3 regions of the Vreelandella sp. ssv genome follow, and region 1 is predicted to be linked to each of the others. Evidence: predicted binding sites of a transcription regulator. Region 1 holds the regulator's gene; each other region holds the start of a gene.
What was found. Region 1 encodes sigma-54, which starts transcription at its own class of promoters, with help from an activator protein. Its sites were predicted from a motif close to TGGCACNNNNNTTGCTNT; they were not measured.
Positions count from the first base shown of each region.

Region 2: the regulator sigma-54 is predicted to act here: its motif matches at 3,265-3,282, upstream of glnL (nitrogen regulation protein NR(II)).
Region 3: the regulator sigma-54 is predicted to act here: its motif matches at 2,422-2,439, upstream of AC5TBW_RS16835 (NCS1 family nucleobase:cation symporter-1).

Region 1 covers NZ_CM182545.1:1,521,587-1,526,597, forward strand. The annotation lists gene AC5TBW_RS06930 (PTS sugar transporter subunit IIA) at 84-554, opposite strand; gene hpf (ribosome hibernation-promoting factor, HPF/YfiA family) at 559-867, opposite strand; gene AC5TBW_RS06940 (RNA polymerase factor sigma-54) at 966-2,381, opposite strand; gene lptB (LPS export ABC transporter ATP-binding protein) at 2,506-3,255, opposite strand; gene lptA (lipopolysaccharide transport periplasmic protein LptA) at 3,267-3,758, opposite strand; gene lptC (LPS export ABC transporter periplasmic protein LptC) at 3,770-4,339, opposite strand; gene AC5TBW_RS06960 (KdsC family phosphatase) at 4,332-4,880, opposite strand; gene AC5TBW_RS06965 (KpsF/GutQ family sugar-phosphate isomerase) at 4,933-5,011, opposite strand, start outside.
Region 2 covers NZ_CM182545.1:207,121-212,131, forward strand. The annotation lists gene AC5TBW_RS01035 (hypothetical protein) at 1-477, opposite strand, end outside; gene glnA (glutamate--ammonia ligase) at 1,010-2,416, shown strand; gene AC5TBW_RS01045 (DUF4124 domain-containing protein) at 2,556-3,107, shown strand; gene glnL (nitrogen regulation protein NR(II)) at 3,351-4,412, shown strand; gene ntrC (nitrogen regulation protein NR(I)) at 4,405-5,011, shown strand, end outside.
Region 3 covers NZ_CM182545.1:3,694,888-3,699,898, reverse strand. The annotation lists gene hydA (dihydropyrimidinase) at 1-1,067, opposite strand, end outside; gene AC5TBW_RS16840 (nitrilase-related carbon-nitrogen hydrolase) at 1,101-1,967, opposite strand; gene AC5TBW_RS16835 (NCS1 family nucleobase:cation symporter-1) at 2,522-4,039, shown strand; gene AC5TBW_RS16830 (LysR family transcriptional regulator) at 4,078-4,980, opposite strand.

The sequences.
Region 1 (5,011 bases):
TCTCTTTGCTTTGATCAAGCTGCGTTGAGGGTGGTGAGCGAAAACTAGCCTGCCATATTCTACCGCATAGCAAGTTTAGGTTTTTAAGGCGTTGTTTGCTCACGAATTTTAGCAGTAAGCAACTCAAGTAGTTCGCGCTGGCTGGCTGCTTTACGCAGCTTCTGGCGCGTATCCGCATCGTTCATGATGGTGGCTACTTGGCCTAATAGAGAGAGGTGTGTGTCATCAGCCTCTTCTGGTACCAGCAACACAAACACCAGATCAACGGGGTCGCCGTCGATAGCGTCAAAATCAATTGCTTCTGAAAGCTTTAAAAAACCAGCAATGGGGGCCGAACAGTGAGGGCTACGCGCATGAGGAATAGCCACGCCATTTCCAATACCTGTACTGCCTAAGCGCTCGCGGCCGATTAAGCGGCTAAACACTTCTTGGCTGTCCAGGCTGGGGGTGTTTTGGGCAATAAAGGTGCTGAAAAACTCCAGCACCCTTTTTTTGCTGCCCCCGGGGACGTCGAAAAGGACGCGTTCCGGGGGGAGTATGGTTTCCAACGTCATTGAATTAACGCACGCCTGCGCCTTGGGCGCGAGCTTGTGCTTTTTCCTTATGTTTAACTAGTTGGCGATCAATTTTGTCCGCTAATGCGTCAATCGCGGCGTACATATCACTGTCTAAGGCTTCTGCATGTAAATCTGCACCTGCTGCATGCAGTGTACAGGCAGCCTGCTGGCGCTCTTTCTCCACAGATAAGGTGACTTGCACCGTGGTTATATTGTCGTAATGGCGCTCTACACGTTCAAGCTTTTCGTTGACATAGTCACGCAAGGCGTCAGTCAGATCTACGTGATGACCAGTGATATTTACTTGCATTGACGTTCTCCTTATCCATCGGACTGTACTTCGATTGTAACCCTTTTTGCCGCGTTGCAAAGCCCTTGTCGAGAGTTTCGCTGCAATGTGTACCGATCTTAACGCAAACGACGTCGTTCACTAGATGAGGGAATGCCCATGGCTTCACGATATTTTGCCACTGTACGGCGCGCTACCTGGATACCGCCCTCTTCTAAGAGTGTGACCAACCGGCTGTCCGAAAGGGGCTTGCCGGGCGGCTCCTCTTGAATCAACTTCTTGAGCCTAGCGCGGATCGCAGTGCTGGAGTGGCTGTCGCCATCCTGGCTGCTGACTTGGCTTGAGAAAAAGTATTTGAGTTCAAACACGCCGCGCGGTGTATGGATATATTTTTGCGTGGTGACCCGCGAAATAGTCGACTCGTGCATTTCCACGGCCTCCGCAATATCGGCTAAAATGAGCGGTTTCATGGCTTCTTCGCCATACTCTAAAAAGCCAATTTGACGGGTAATAATTTCACGACCAACGCGCAGCAGCGTGTCGTTGCGGCTGGAAAGGCTCTTAATAAGCCAGCGGGCTTCCTGTAAATGCTCTTTTAAAAACTGGTTGTCCTGGCTTTTGTCAGCGCGCTTTATCAAGCTCGCATAGTCAGGCTGGATGCGCAGCTTCGGCAATGCTTCTGGGTTGAGTTCCAAATGCCACCCTTCGTGATCATGGCGCACGATAAGGTCAGGCGTTACATAGTTATCGTCGGTATCGCCATAGGCGCTACCGGGACGTGGATCAAGGCTTCGAATGAGTAGGATGACATCCGCTAGCTGGTCATCATCAAGCCCCAGGCGACGTTTCAGCAGGCGCATATCATCTTTGCCTAGCGATTCAAGAAACTGGCGGACTAAGCGGCGAGCAGGAACCAGAAGAGATGTGTCATCGGGAAGGGCGGCCAGCTGCAGCATCAGACATTCGCGCAGGTCACGGGCGAATATCCCCGTTGGCTCGAACTGCTGCAGCTTAAGCAGGATCGTTTCCACTTCACGCTGGCTAAGTCCATCAATCCCCTGCGCGCGAAGCCCTTCACGAATGTCATTGAGCGGCTGGGTTAAATAGCCGTTAGCATCTAGCGCGTCGATTAAACTTTCCGCGATAAGCTGCTCTCGAGCGCCAAAATCGGTCATGGCGAGCTGCCAAAGCAGGTGCCCATGAAGGCTCTGTCCGGCCGCTTGGCGCTCAAAATCAGGGCCTTCACCACTGGTGCCGCTATAGCTACCCATGTCTTGGTAGGTATCAGACCAGTCACTATCTACCGATAGCTCGGTAGGAATGCTCTCTGACCACTCTTCCTCTTTGGGCTCGCTGACTGCCTGTTCGCCAAATTCATCCTCTTGCTCGAGCATGGGGTTGGCATCTAAGGCCTGTTGAATTTCTTGACGAAGGTCCAGCGTTGATAGCTGTAACAGGGCTATAGCCTGCTGCAACTGAGGTGTCATGGTCAGCTGGGTGCCGATACGCAGTTGAAGAGAAGCTTTCATGACCATCTGAGAACCACTCGTTAATCAGAATGCTCCACCCTAGTGCGAGTAGGTCCCAGGTGCAAGTGCAATAAGCATGCCATTGGTAGTAAAGTTGTTGTAGAGCACTAATTAGACGAGAAAAATAAGCTTAGAGACGGAAGTCAGCACCCAAATAAACGTCTCTTACTTTTTGATTGGTCAGGATCGAGTCAGGAGATCCGCTGGCGATGATCTGTCCATCTCCCACTATATAGGCGATATCACAGATATCGAGAGTGTCACGTACGTTGTGGTCGGTGATGAGCACGCCAATATGGCGCTGTTTTAGCGCCCGGATAATGGTTTTGATCTCACCTACCGAAATTGGATCAACACCAGCAAAGGGCTCATCCAGTAAAATAAAGGCGGGCTCGGTGGCTAACGAACGCGCAATTTCCACACGTCTACGCTCGCCACCCGAAAGGCTCATGCCGAGGTTGTCGCGTATATGGGTAATGTGAAAGTCTTCAAGTAGCGCCTCCAGGCGCTGCTCGCGTTCGCTGCGGCTGAGCTTTTTGCGAGTTTCGAGTATCGCCATAATATTATCGGCGACCGATAATTTACGAAAAATAGACGCCTCTTGTGGAAGGTAGCCGATACCCGCCGCAGCCCGTTCATGCATTGGGGCGCGAGTTAAATCCAGGTCGTCGATACTCACCTTGCCAGCATCGGATTTCACGAGCCCAACAATCATATAAAAGGAAGTGGTTTTGCCCGCGCCATTAGGGCCGAGCAATCCCACAATGCTGCCTTGGGAGATCTCTAAGTTGATGTCTTTAACCACTCGGCGGCGCTTGTAGCTTTTCGCCAAATGGTGGGCATAAAGGGTTCGAATCGAGGCGGTGTCTGCTGTTGCCACGGCTTGGCTCCCTATTGTTCCGGCTGAAGAGTCATGCGGATGCGCTGGGGCTCGCTACCGTCAACGTCAGAGCGCGCCTGAATCACTTCTCGATCGATAAAATACTCAAGGCGACCGCCGGTAAAGGTGTCGTTTTGTTGAATTAATTCAGCATGGTCGATCAGCTCAACGCGGCGTTCAGCGACGTGGTAAATAATGCGTCTCGCCCAGCCTTCCGTAGGACCTTCTTGCCCTTCGGCTTGATGGCGCAGATAGGCGCGCTCACCGGTGGAGGTTGCGCGCGAGAGTTCGCCTGCCTCATTACGTTCAATTTCTACCCGCTCGCCGCGTAATTGCATTTCGCCTTGGCGAATATTGACATCGCCGCTGTAGACAGCAGTACCGGCTCGCTGGTCAAGGTCTAAACGGTCGGCTTCAACTTCTATAGGGGCTTGGCTGTCTTGAGCCATGGCCGATAGCGGCACCGCGAGTGCGAAAAGGGCGGTATAGATAAATGCTTTCATGGCAACTCCTCTTAAGGTTGTGTGGCCGGGGGATGTGTACCACGCACGTTGTCAGTTAAGCGCACCTGGCTATCGTTAAGCCACACGTCCATGCGTGTAGCGCTCATTGTCTGGGGCGGTTGTTGCAGCAGTACCGGTGTTTCACTCCACGCATGCTGGCTGAGCCCATCATAATGCAGGAGCTCAGTGTCTAGCTGCCAACCTTCATCCGGTGCGATCAGGCGAGCGGAGCCTGACATCAGCAGGGTCTGAGTCGAGGTGTTAAGGGTGCCTACATCGGCGCTTGCCATCCACTGCCGGTCTTCGCTGTCATACAGGATTGCTTCAGGCTCTTCAGTCCAGGTTTCACTTCGCTGAGGAGTATGAATAAGGCGCGGGGTTTTAAGCGACTGCATGACGCTGCCATTATCCCCAAACAGCGTAATTTCAGCGTTTTCAAGTACGTGTCCGGGTTCCTGGGCTTGAGCTTCAGGGTCGATGGTGGCGTCTTGAGGTCCACGTGGATCAAGCCATACCAGCAGAGCCCCCAGCGCGATGACCAGGCTCGCTAGCCAGAACCGCACTTTAAAACGTTTAAGCATTACGAGCGCCGTGTAAATAGGTGTCGAGCACCGCGCCCCAGTGTCCTTGAGCTTCAAGCAGAGTGTCACAAATTTCTCGCACAGCCCCATGGCCGCCCAGCCGTTCGGTAGTCCAGTCAGCGTGGGTATGCATATAATCCGGCGCGTTAGGGACAGTAATGCCGACGCCGCAGCGCTTAATGGCCGACAAGTCAGGTAGATCGTCACCGCAATAGGCCACTTGCTCGAGCTCTATATCGAGCCGTTGGCAAAGCCCACGCAGAGTGACGAGCTTGTCTTCACAACCCTGGTGCACATGGTCGATGCCTAGCGCAGCGGCGCGTTGGCTCACCATAGGCGAGTCGCGGCCTGTTATCAGGGCAACATGAACGCCCACGCGTTTGAGCAGTTTCAACCCGTGGCCATCCTGGGTGTGAAACGCTTTAATTTCGATGCCGTCAGCCTGAAAGTAGAGGCGACCGTCGGTGAGTACGCCGTCGACATCCAGTGCTAAAAGACGGACGCGGCGAAGACGATCAAGTAGCGCTGCAGATAGGGCCATAAAGCCTCCATATCAATTAATTCTAAAGCTAAACAAATAAAGCGCCGATGGGTTAAATAACGCCGCTAGCGAGCAAGTCGTGCATATGTAGCGCCCCAATAGGGTGTTGCTGTTCATCGACCACCGCTAGC
Region 2 (5,011 bases), 1.3 Mb from region 1:
GCGGCCATCCAGCTCAGGGTCAAAACCACCCAAGCGTTCAAGCCAGGCCCGGCTAACGGCAATGTAGGGAGGTAGCAGTTGTGCGCTAGCCAATAAGCGTCGCAGGATGCGCTCGGATAATGATGGCTGCGCAAGGCCAATAATCAAAGCATCTAGACTGTAGGTATTTAGTTGGGGGTAGAGCGAACCCCACAGATTGGCAGGTAGTGGCTGCTTTTGTAACGCGATAATTAACCACTCAGCTTGGCTGGCGAACGCCGCTTTATTGATACGTGCTCCCAACGGCAGCGCTGGGGTAATCAAGCAGTGAGTATGATAACGCTGCTCAAGTGAGCCCAGGCGAGCATGGGGTTGCGTGCTCGTCACCAGAATGGGGAGCAGATGGTCGGCGATGCCGGATCCACGTATGGATTTCAAATGGCGTGGCAACATCTCACCTGTCACCATGGCATCAACGATAAAGCAGACCGATCCCATTTGCCGACTCCAATTGTGAGCAAATCTATCAAATTGTAATTTATTGTAGTAGCTGGTTTATTTGAGTAGCAAGTAAAAAGTTTGCGAGCCAAAAAAGAGGGTTCAGTATTGTTAATGCACTGCTATGGCGCATAAGGCATTATTTTTGATCTATTTTGGTGCGTTGAGATATTTTTTAGTTGTCTAACGAGGCTCTTTATAGGCTTATGCGTCATCAAGAGGCATTTAAATCAATTTTTAAACGTTTAAAAAACAATTAGTTGTTGTTTTTTTATGCCATATTGGTGCAGTGTTGGCATGCACTCTGCATTGTATTTGGAAGCGGCTCGCGTACCGTAGGCATAAGCCCTGCGGCGTGCTAAAACGATAGCCGGTCTGTAATGCTCGCTGAGCGCTTTGTTTATTAATGTCAGGCAAACGTTGAGCGAATAAGAATGACAAACGTGCGGTTTAGCACGTATTTTGTCGAACAACACTTTTATCGGTAGCTTACAGTCGTTAGCTTTAAGCCATGCTCATACCGGAGGACTCTATGTCAGCCAAGACTCTCGCGTTAATTGAAGAACATGATGTTAAGTGGGTAGACCTGCGTTTCACCGATACCCGCGGTAAAGAACAGCACGTTACCGTGCCTGCTCGCGATGTGAACGAAGAATTCTTCGAGAATGGCCAAATGTTTGATGGCTCTTCTATTGAAGGCTGGAAGGGCATTAACGAATCCGACATGATTCTGAGCCCGGAAGATGGTACTGGCTATCTCGACCCCTTCACCGAAGATGCGACGCTGGTTCTGCGCTGCGACATCATCGAGCCGGCCACTATGCAGGGCTATGATCGCGACCCGCGCTCCATCGCTAAGCGTGCTGAAGCTTATTTAGAGTCTACTGGTCTGGGTGATACCGCGTTTTTCGGTCCTGAACCTGAATTTTTCATCTTTGACGAAGTACATTGGAAGTCTGATATCCAGGGCTCTATGTACAAAATCACCTCTGACGAAGGCGCTTGGGCGACCAATAGTCAGGTAGAAGGCGGCAACTTAGGCCACCGTCCGCGCGTTAAAGGCGGCTACTTCCCGGTTCCTCCGGTTGATAGCTTCCATGATATCCGTGGTGCGATGTGTAACACCCTGGAAGCGATTGGCCAGACCGTCGAGGTTCACCACCACGAAGTTGCCAACGCAGGTCAGAACGAAATCGGCGTTAAATTCAACACGCTGGTGAAGAAAGCTGACGAAGTTCAGGAAATGAAATACGTGATCCACAACGTGGCACACGCGTATGGCAAAACGGCGACCTTTATGCCGAAGCCGCTGGTTGGCGACAACGGTTCTGGTATGCACGTTCACCAGTCGTTCTGGAAAGATGGCCAAAACCAGTTTGCGGGTGACGAATACGCTGGCCTGTCTGAAATGGCGCTTTTCTACATTGGCGGCATCATTAAGCACGCCCGTGCATTGAACGCGTTCACCAACGCTTCTACTAACTCGTACAAGCGTCTGGTGCCTGGCTTTGAAGCACCGGTAATGCTGGCCTACAGTGCCCGCAACCGCTCTGCTTCCATCCGTATTCCTTACACCGCTAGCCCGAAAGGCAAGCGTGTTGAGGCTCGCTTCCCTGATCCGACGGCTAACCCGTACCTGGCATTCTCTGCCATGTTGATGGCTGGTATCGACGGTATCAAGAACAAGATCCATCCTGGCGATGCTATGGATAAAAACCTGTATGACCTGCCGCCAGAAGAGGGCAAGTTAGTACCCACCGTAGCGCACAGCCTGGATCAGGCACTGGAAGCCCTCGACGCTGACCGTGCGTTCCTGACCGAAGGTGGCGTGTTCACCGACGAAATGATCGATGCCTACATCGAGCTCAAGATGGAAGAAGTAGAGCGTATTCGCATGACGACTCACCCCATCGAGTTTGATATGTACTACAGCTGCTAATCAGCGCTACTCACCCCTGGCTGTTACTATCCGTTAGGCGGTGATAAGTGTAGATGCTGTGATAACTGCAGTTGTTAAGAGAACCCCGCTTCGGCGGGGTTTTTTCGTTTTGGGGATGAAGAGAGTTATGAGGGGTGCTATGGGCAAAGTGAGCGCATTAGCGGTCAGTATCTTGATGACCGCTGCATTGAGCATTGTTGAAGCTGTCAGACCGGATACGGCTTTCGCTCAGACGGTTTACCGGGTTACCGATGCGCAAGGCAACGTTACCTTTACCGATAACCCAGGCCGTGGTGGGGAAGCGTTGGAATTAGCGCCACTGCCTAGCCTGCCGCCAGCGCTAAGAGCGGCGTATACCTCTGTCAGTGAGACGCCTGCTGCTGTACGTCCCCAGGGTAAACCGGGGCAGCCCTTCATGCCCTATGATCATTTTTCGATTGCTCTGCCCCAGCAAGGGGCACGATTGATGGAGAAAAGCACGGCGGTGGAAGTGGCTATTGCACCACCGCTACGTGATGACCACCAAGTGCGGCTGCTCGTTAATGGAGAGATTAGCCAGACCGCGTTGCATAGCGATGTGTTCTGGTTAACAGGGCTCTCCTCAGGCCGGTATGAGCTTCAGGCTGAGCTATTGGATAGCAGCCAGCGTTTGCAGCATCGCACGCCTGTGGTGGCCATTACGGTTCCTTAAAGCCGTTTTAAAAGCGGTTTTAAAAACATAGTTAAACACCTTGATGCACTAAAATGGTGCGGTGCCCGATGTGTTTGGTGCTGCAAGTGCGCTAAAACGATTCACCATCGTTGACTGCGTTGCCCACAAGCCGTGCAGATAGGCATAAATGCATAATTGGCGCGCTTTTTGCAGTTCCCTCACTGATCATCCACCTGTAGGTCTGTAACGGCGATGGAAGACGCAATTTTTCAGGACGACACCATGCATCAGCGTTTGCTTGAACATCTCACCACGGCGGTCTTACTGCTAGACGGAGATTTGCGTGTGCGCTGGATGAACCCTGCCGCTGAGGCCCTATTGGCGGTCAGCCTTAGCCGAGTGCACGGGATTAGCCTGGATACACTACTGGGCGGCGATGAGAGCATTGATGATGTCCTGGCTAAAGCACGGGATGCGTTTCACCCTTATACCCAGCGCGAAGCACGGATTACGCCACTTAATAGCGAACCGCTCACCGTCGACTATACGGTGACACCATTATCGGACGATGAGCTGCTATTAGAGGTAGAGCCGCGGGATCGGTTAATGCAAATCTCCCGGGAAGAGGCGCTAACCACTCGTCAGGAGACCATCAAGGTACTTGCTCGCGGGTTAGCCCATGAAGTAAAGAATCCCTTAGGTGGCATTCGCGGTGCCGCGCAGTTACTAGAGCGGGATCTAGACGACCCGGCGCTGCGTGAATATACCCACATCATTGTCGAAGAGGTGGATCGGCTGCGTGACTTGGTCGACTCCATGCTCGGTCCTAACCGCATTCTTAAACACGAGCCGGTCAATATTCACAAAGTGCTTGAGCGAGTTCGGGCGCTGCTAATTGCTGAACACCCCTGCGTGGTGATTAGCCGCGATTACGACCCCAGTTTGCCCGACCTTTCTGGCGACGAATCACAAATGATTCAAGCGGTCCTCAATGTTGCACGCAACGCCGTGCAGGCCATGAGCGACGCGCAAACGCCCGAACCTACGTTAATACTGCGAACCCGAGCCCGGCGTCAATTTACCCTCGGTGCTGAACGCCATCGTTTAGTCAGTGAAGTCGCGGTCATTGATAACGGACCCGGCATTCCCGATGCACTGCAGGAGACGCTGTTTTATCCCATGGTGTCGGGGCGCGCTGAAGGCAGCGGCTTAGGGCTCTCTATTGCCCAGTCGATTTTGCACCAACATCAAGGATTGATCGAATGCGACTCACGAGCCGGACATACCGAATTTCGTTTACTGATTCCATTGGTATTAATTTTACCGGAGAAGCGTCATGACTGAGGCTACACGTACTGATGTTGCGCGGGTGGTGATTGTCGATGACGACCGCGCTATCCGCTGGGTACTGGAACGCGCACTGGCGCAACCCGACCTTGACGTGGAGTGTATAGAGCGTGCAGATACAGCCCTTGCACGTTTGCTGGAAAGCCCTCCTGACGTGCTGGTGACCGATATTCGTATGCCAGGCATCGATGGGCTGGATTTGATGGCCAGAGTGCGCGAGGCACATCCTGATCTACCGGTCATCGTGATGACGGCGCACTCCGATTTAGACAGCGCCGTAGCCTCATATCAGGGGGGGGCATTTGAATACCTGCCCAAACCGTTTGACGTTGATGAAGCCCTCGCGCTCGTTCGACGTGCCGTGGCTCACGCCCGTGAACGCCAGCGGCCGGTTACCGTACCTGAAGGCTTAAATGCCGAGATCATTGGTGAAGCGCCCGCGATGCAGGAAGTGTTTCGCGCTATCGGCCGTCTTTCCCACTCGCATATCACAGTACTGATCAACGGGGAGTCGGGAACCGGTAAAGAGCGCGTTGCCCAGGCGCTTCATCAGCATAGCCCACGGGCGGGTAAGCCGTTTATCGCCTTGAACATGG
Region 3 (5,011 bases), 2.1 Mb from region 1:
CTGTTAACGCCTTCGTCCCAGATGACTGCTAGGCGGTCTTCCACCCCGGCGGTGCCGTTGGGGATCTTGGTAAAGTCATCTTTACCGGCGGCTTTCTGTTCTTCGCAAAAACAGCAATGGTCGGTGGCGGTGGTTTGCAGATTGCCTGACTGCAGACCGTGCCATAGCGCTTCCTGGTGGCCTTTGGGACGGAAAGGCGGGCTCATTACGTGGGCCGCCGCCGTAGCCCAGTCAGGGTGTTGATAAACGCTGTCGTCAATGACCAAATGGCCTGCTAGGCACTCGCCAAATACCGGGTGGCCCTGTTGGCGCGCATAGGCGATCTCATCCACCGCGTCTTTGGTAGAAACATGTACCAAGTACACCGGTGCGCCGAGAGTGGTGGCAATACGAATGGCCCGGCTAGCGGCTTCGCCCTCAACCTGCGGTGGGCGGGAAAGTGGGTGGGCTTCCGGCCCGGTAATGCCCTGGGCGAGCAGTTTTTGCTGCATATGGTAGACCAACTCGCCATTTTCCGCGTGTACCGTGGGCACTGCGCCCAGTTCCAAGCAGCGCGAAAAGCTCTCCACCAGGATGTCATCGGTGGCCATGATGGCGCCTTTGTAGGCCATAAAGTGCTTGAAGCTATTCACGCCATGGTCACGTACCAGGGTACCCATCTCTTCTTTGACGCTTTCGTCCCACCAGGTGATCGCCACGTGAAAAGCAAAGTCGGTGGCGGCTTTCTCCGCCCAGCCTTGCCAGGTATCGAACGCTTCCAGCAGCGACTGGCCGGGGCTGGGGATGACAAAGTCGATAATCGTCGTCGTCCCGCCCGCCATGGCCGCTGCAGTGCCGGTATAGAAATCTTCGCTGGCCACCGCGCCCATAAACGGCATCTGCATATGGGTATGGGGATCGATGCCGCCGGGCATTACTAACTGGTTGCTGGCATCGACAATTTCACAATCGTTGGGGATGTCTAAATCGGTGCCAATAGCGTGGATTTTACCGTCCACACACAGCACATCAGCGCGGTAAGTATCAGCGTGGGTGACCACGGTGCCGCCCTTGATCAATAAACTCATGGTTTGCTCCTTAGATGATTGTTTGAGGAGGGCTTATTCGCCGTCGGTCAGGCGGGTGTAGGTCTCTGGGCGACGGTCGCGGAAAAACTGCCAGTTGTTGCGTACTTCGCGCACCATGTCCAAATCGATTTCATGCACCAGCAACTCGTCGTCGGTTTCGCTGGCCTGGGCTTCGATCTTGCCGCGGGGGTTAACGATATAGCTGGAGCCATAGAAATCACCGATATTCCAAGGTGCTTCAGTGCCGACGCGGTTGATCGCAGCGATAAAGCAGCCGTTAGCGGCAGCGGAGGCGGGTTGCTCAAGCTCCCATAAATATTGAGAGAGACCGGCCACGGTGGCGGAAGGGTTGAAAATCACCTCGGCGCCGTTGAGCGCCAGGGCACGCCAGCCCTCCGGGAAGTGACGGTCATAGCAGATATACACGCCGATTTTGCCGTAGGCGGTATCAAATACCGGCCAGTTGGAGTTGCCCGGCTTGAAAAAGAACTTCTCCCAGAATCCCGCCACTTGGGGAATATGCGTCTTGTGATACTTGCCCAGATAGCTGCCGTCGGCGTCGAATACTGCGGCGGTGTTGTAATAAACGCCGGTCTCTGTCTCTTCATACACCGGCACGATGATGACCATGTGGTGCTCTGCAGCGAGTTTTTGCATCATCTGGCAGGTGGGGCCTTCTGGTACACGCTCGGCGGCGGCGTACCATTTCTCATCCTGGCTGGGGCAAAAATAGGGTTGATTAAAGACTTCCTGGAAGCACAGCACCTGCACGCCCTGGTCAGCTGCCTGTTGAATCATCGGCAGGTGGGCCTCGTTCATGGCGTCGCGAATAGCGTCAGGCTCAAGATCGGTGCTGGTTTTTAGACCCATTTGTATCAGGCCGATTTTTATCTTCTGCATGAGACGCTCCCTCTGATTGTAGGTTTAAAGCGCGTGGCAAGGCGGTATTGAGAAACAACTAATAAAGCTGACAAACAAGACAGCTTTTGTTGAAAGTATCGCTGGCTGGCTGGTTTTAGCAAGCTTATGACTTGTATTTTTTAATTTTCATTTAACCTGTTGAGTTTGTTTGTTTTTATTGTTTTTAAAAAGTCTATTCACTCTTTTGGTGAGCCAGTGCACTGTTTTGGGGTTTTTAATTAATTAATATAAAACATATAGTTAATGTTAATATTGACGGCCATTTGAAGATTTTGTTGTTTAAAGTTGGTGCAAATATTTTTTTTGACCTAGCTTTGTTTAATCGATTTTGGTTTGGGGAACGTGATTAATACAGTTAACCAACTAACAATAATATTGTTGTCCAGTAAGGCAGCTTTTTAATCAATGAGTTAATGGTTCTGCTTTTGTAAGTAGGCACGCTTATTGCTTTTAATTCTGTTTGAGATGCTCCACTGACCGTGAAGGTCCTTAAAAGAGCGTAGCTGGGTAACTCATTGCAGAGGATAGATAAAATGACGGGAACAACCTCTCAGATGGTGGATAGAGATGGTCTGGTTGAGCTTGATGTAGGCAACGATGTGCGCAACAGTTCACGCTTCAACGAGGATATTGCACCCACCCAAGCCAGCGAACGCACTTGGAGTAAGTGGAATATTGCAGCGCTTTGGGTGGGTATGTCGATTTGTGTGCCTACCTATACGCTAGGCGGCGTATTAACCGCTTATTTTGGTCTAAGCGTCGGTGAGGCGCTGTTTGCCATTCTATTGGCGAATATCATCGTGCTGATTCCGCTGACCTTAAACGCCTTTCCTGGCACTAAATTTGGCATTCCATTCCCCGTCGTTTTACGTTCATCATTTGGCATTTTAGGTTCCAACGTGCCTTGTCTGGTACGGGCATTGGTGGGCTGCGGCTGGTTCGGTATTCAGACCATGTTTGGCGGGTTGGCGATTCACTTGCTGTTGTCTGAGTTGATTCCCGCCTGGGCGGCGCTTGGCGGCGTGGGGGAAGTGATTGGCTTTTTTGTTTTCGGGGCGATGAATCTCTACGTGGTAATTCGTGGGGCCGAATCGATTAAGTGGTTGGAAACGTTAGCCGCACCGTTACTGCTGGCGGTGGGCATCGGGCTAATGATATGGGCGTGGCCGAACATGTCGATGACCGAGCTGCTGGCACAACCGCCGTCGCGCCCTGACGGCGCGTCGGTGTATGGCTACTTCTTCGCTGGCTTAACCGCCATGGTGGGGTTTTGGGCCACACTATCGCTTAATATCCCGGATTTCAGCCGCTTTGCGAAAAGCCAAAAAGATCAAATTGTTGGTCAGATAATCGGTTTACCGCTGACGATGTTCTTCTTTGCCGCGTTGGGTGTGGTGTTAACTGCTGCTTCTGAGTCGTTGGTAGGTCAAACGATCGCTGATCCTGTGAATCTGATTGGGATGATCAATAGCCCTTTCTGGGTAGTGCTAGCGATGCTGTTGATCATCATCGCTACTCTCTCTACGAATACTGCCGCTAATATTGTCTCTCCCACCAACGATTTCCAGAATATTGCCCCTAAGTTGATTAACCAGACCCGCGGTGTACTTTTAACGGGGTTTGTGGGTGTGCTATTAATGGGCTACGACCTGCTGCAAAAAGCGGGCGTTATTCCACCTGGGGTTTCGCTTGAGCAGATGTACTCCAACTGGCTGTTAGGTTACTCCAGTCTACTGGGGCCCATTGCGGGCATCATGGCGGTCGATTATTTTCTTATTAAAAAGCAGCGCCTCGATATCCCTAGCCTGTATATGGATAATCATGCTTATCCAGCGGTGAATATCGCCGGTTTCATCGCTTTCGGTGTGCCGGTGGCGCTGACTTTATTGTCGTTGTTAACTGGTACTATGAACTGGTTTTACGACTACGGCTGGTTTACCGGCTCGGTGCTGGGGGCAGTTGTTTATTTTGTTGCTAGCCAGCTGTTAGCGTCATCGCCTCAGGCGGGGCCCGCGCCAATCATGGCCAGCGAGACGACCGAACAGCGTTAAGCCGTTTAAGCCCGGCTTAGTCGTGCCGGGTTTTTACCCTAGCTGCTTTTGATTAAACTCAGAAAAGCATCGACCACTCGGTTGGGGCGGCGGTCGTGGCGAGTAACCAGCACAAATGGAATACGGTAGTGTTGAGTTGCGCTATGCAGCGCGCGCATTTTGCCTGCCACGACCCACTGTTCGGCCACATGCTCAGGAAGGAAGCCGATAAAACGCCCGGTAAGAATTAAAAACGCAGCGCCTTCCCGATCAGATGCCGACGCGCGTAGCGAGAGAGCATCATGTGCCTGACGCGCCTCGATCGGCAGCGGATAGCGAGGCGAAATAGCGAAGTGTTGGGCGATATCCTCAGCATTAAGCGTATCGTCGCGCTGGTTAAACAGTGGGTGATCCGCTGCGCAGTATAGGTACGAAGGTTCGTCGTAAAGGTGTCGGGTTTCTAAACTGGTAGGCAGGTTGACTGCGGGGACCACCCCGACATGCAAGTGGCCGTCCATCACGCCTCGAATGACGGCATCAGAGGGCTCCATGTGGATATGCAGCATTACCTCATTCTCCGGCGCGCTAAGTTCAGCCAGCGCATTGGTGACGTGCATGGCGGGTAGTGTTACCAGATTATCGGTAATACCAATATTCAACTCACCTTTAATCGTTTGATGCAGGGCATTTACATCACTTTTGAAGGTTTCCAATGCCGTTAGTAGCGTTAGTCCCGCCTGATAAATCTCTTTACCTTCCTCTGTTAAACTAAACCCGCCGCGCCCCCGCTGGCAGAGTGAAAATCCCAGCCTCCCCTCTAAATCATTCATGTGCTGGCTAATCGCTGAGCGACTGATGCCGAGCGTCGTTTCTGCGGCCGTAAAGCCGCCGCATTCAACCACCGTCTTAAAAATACGGATTAGACGTATCTCGTAGTCACTCATTTGCCCCAGCGATGCCATAACAGTTCCTAGGTACGTAGACAATCAATGG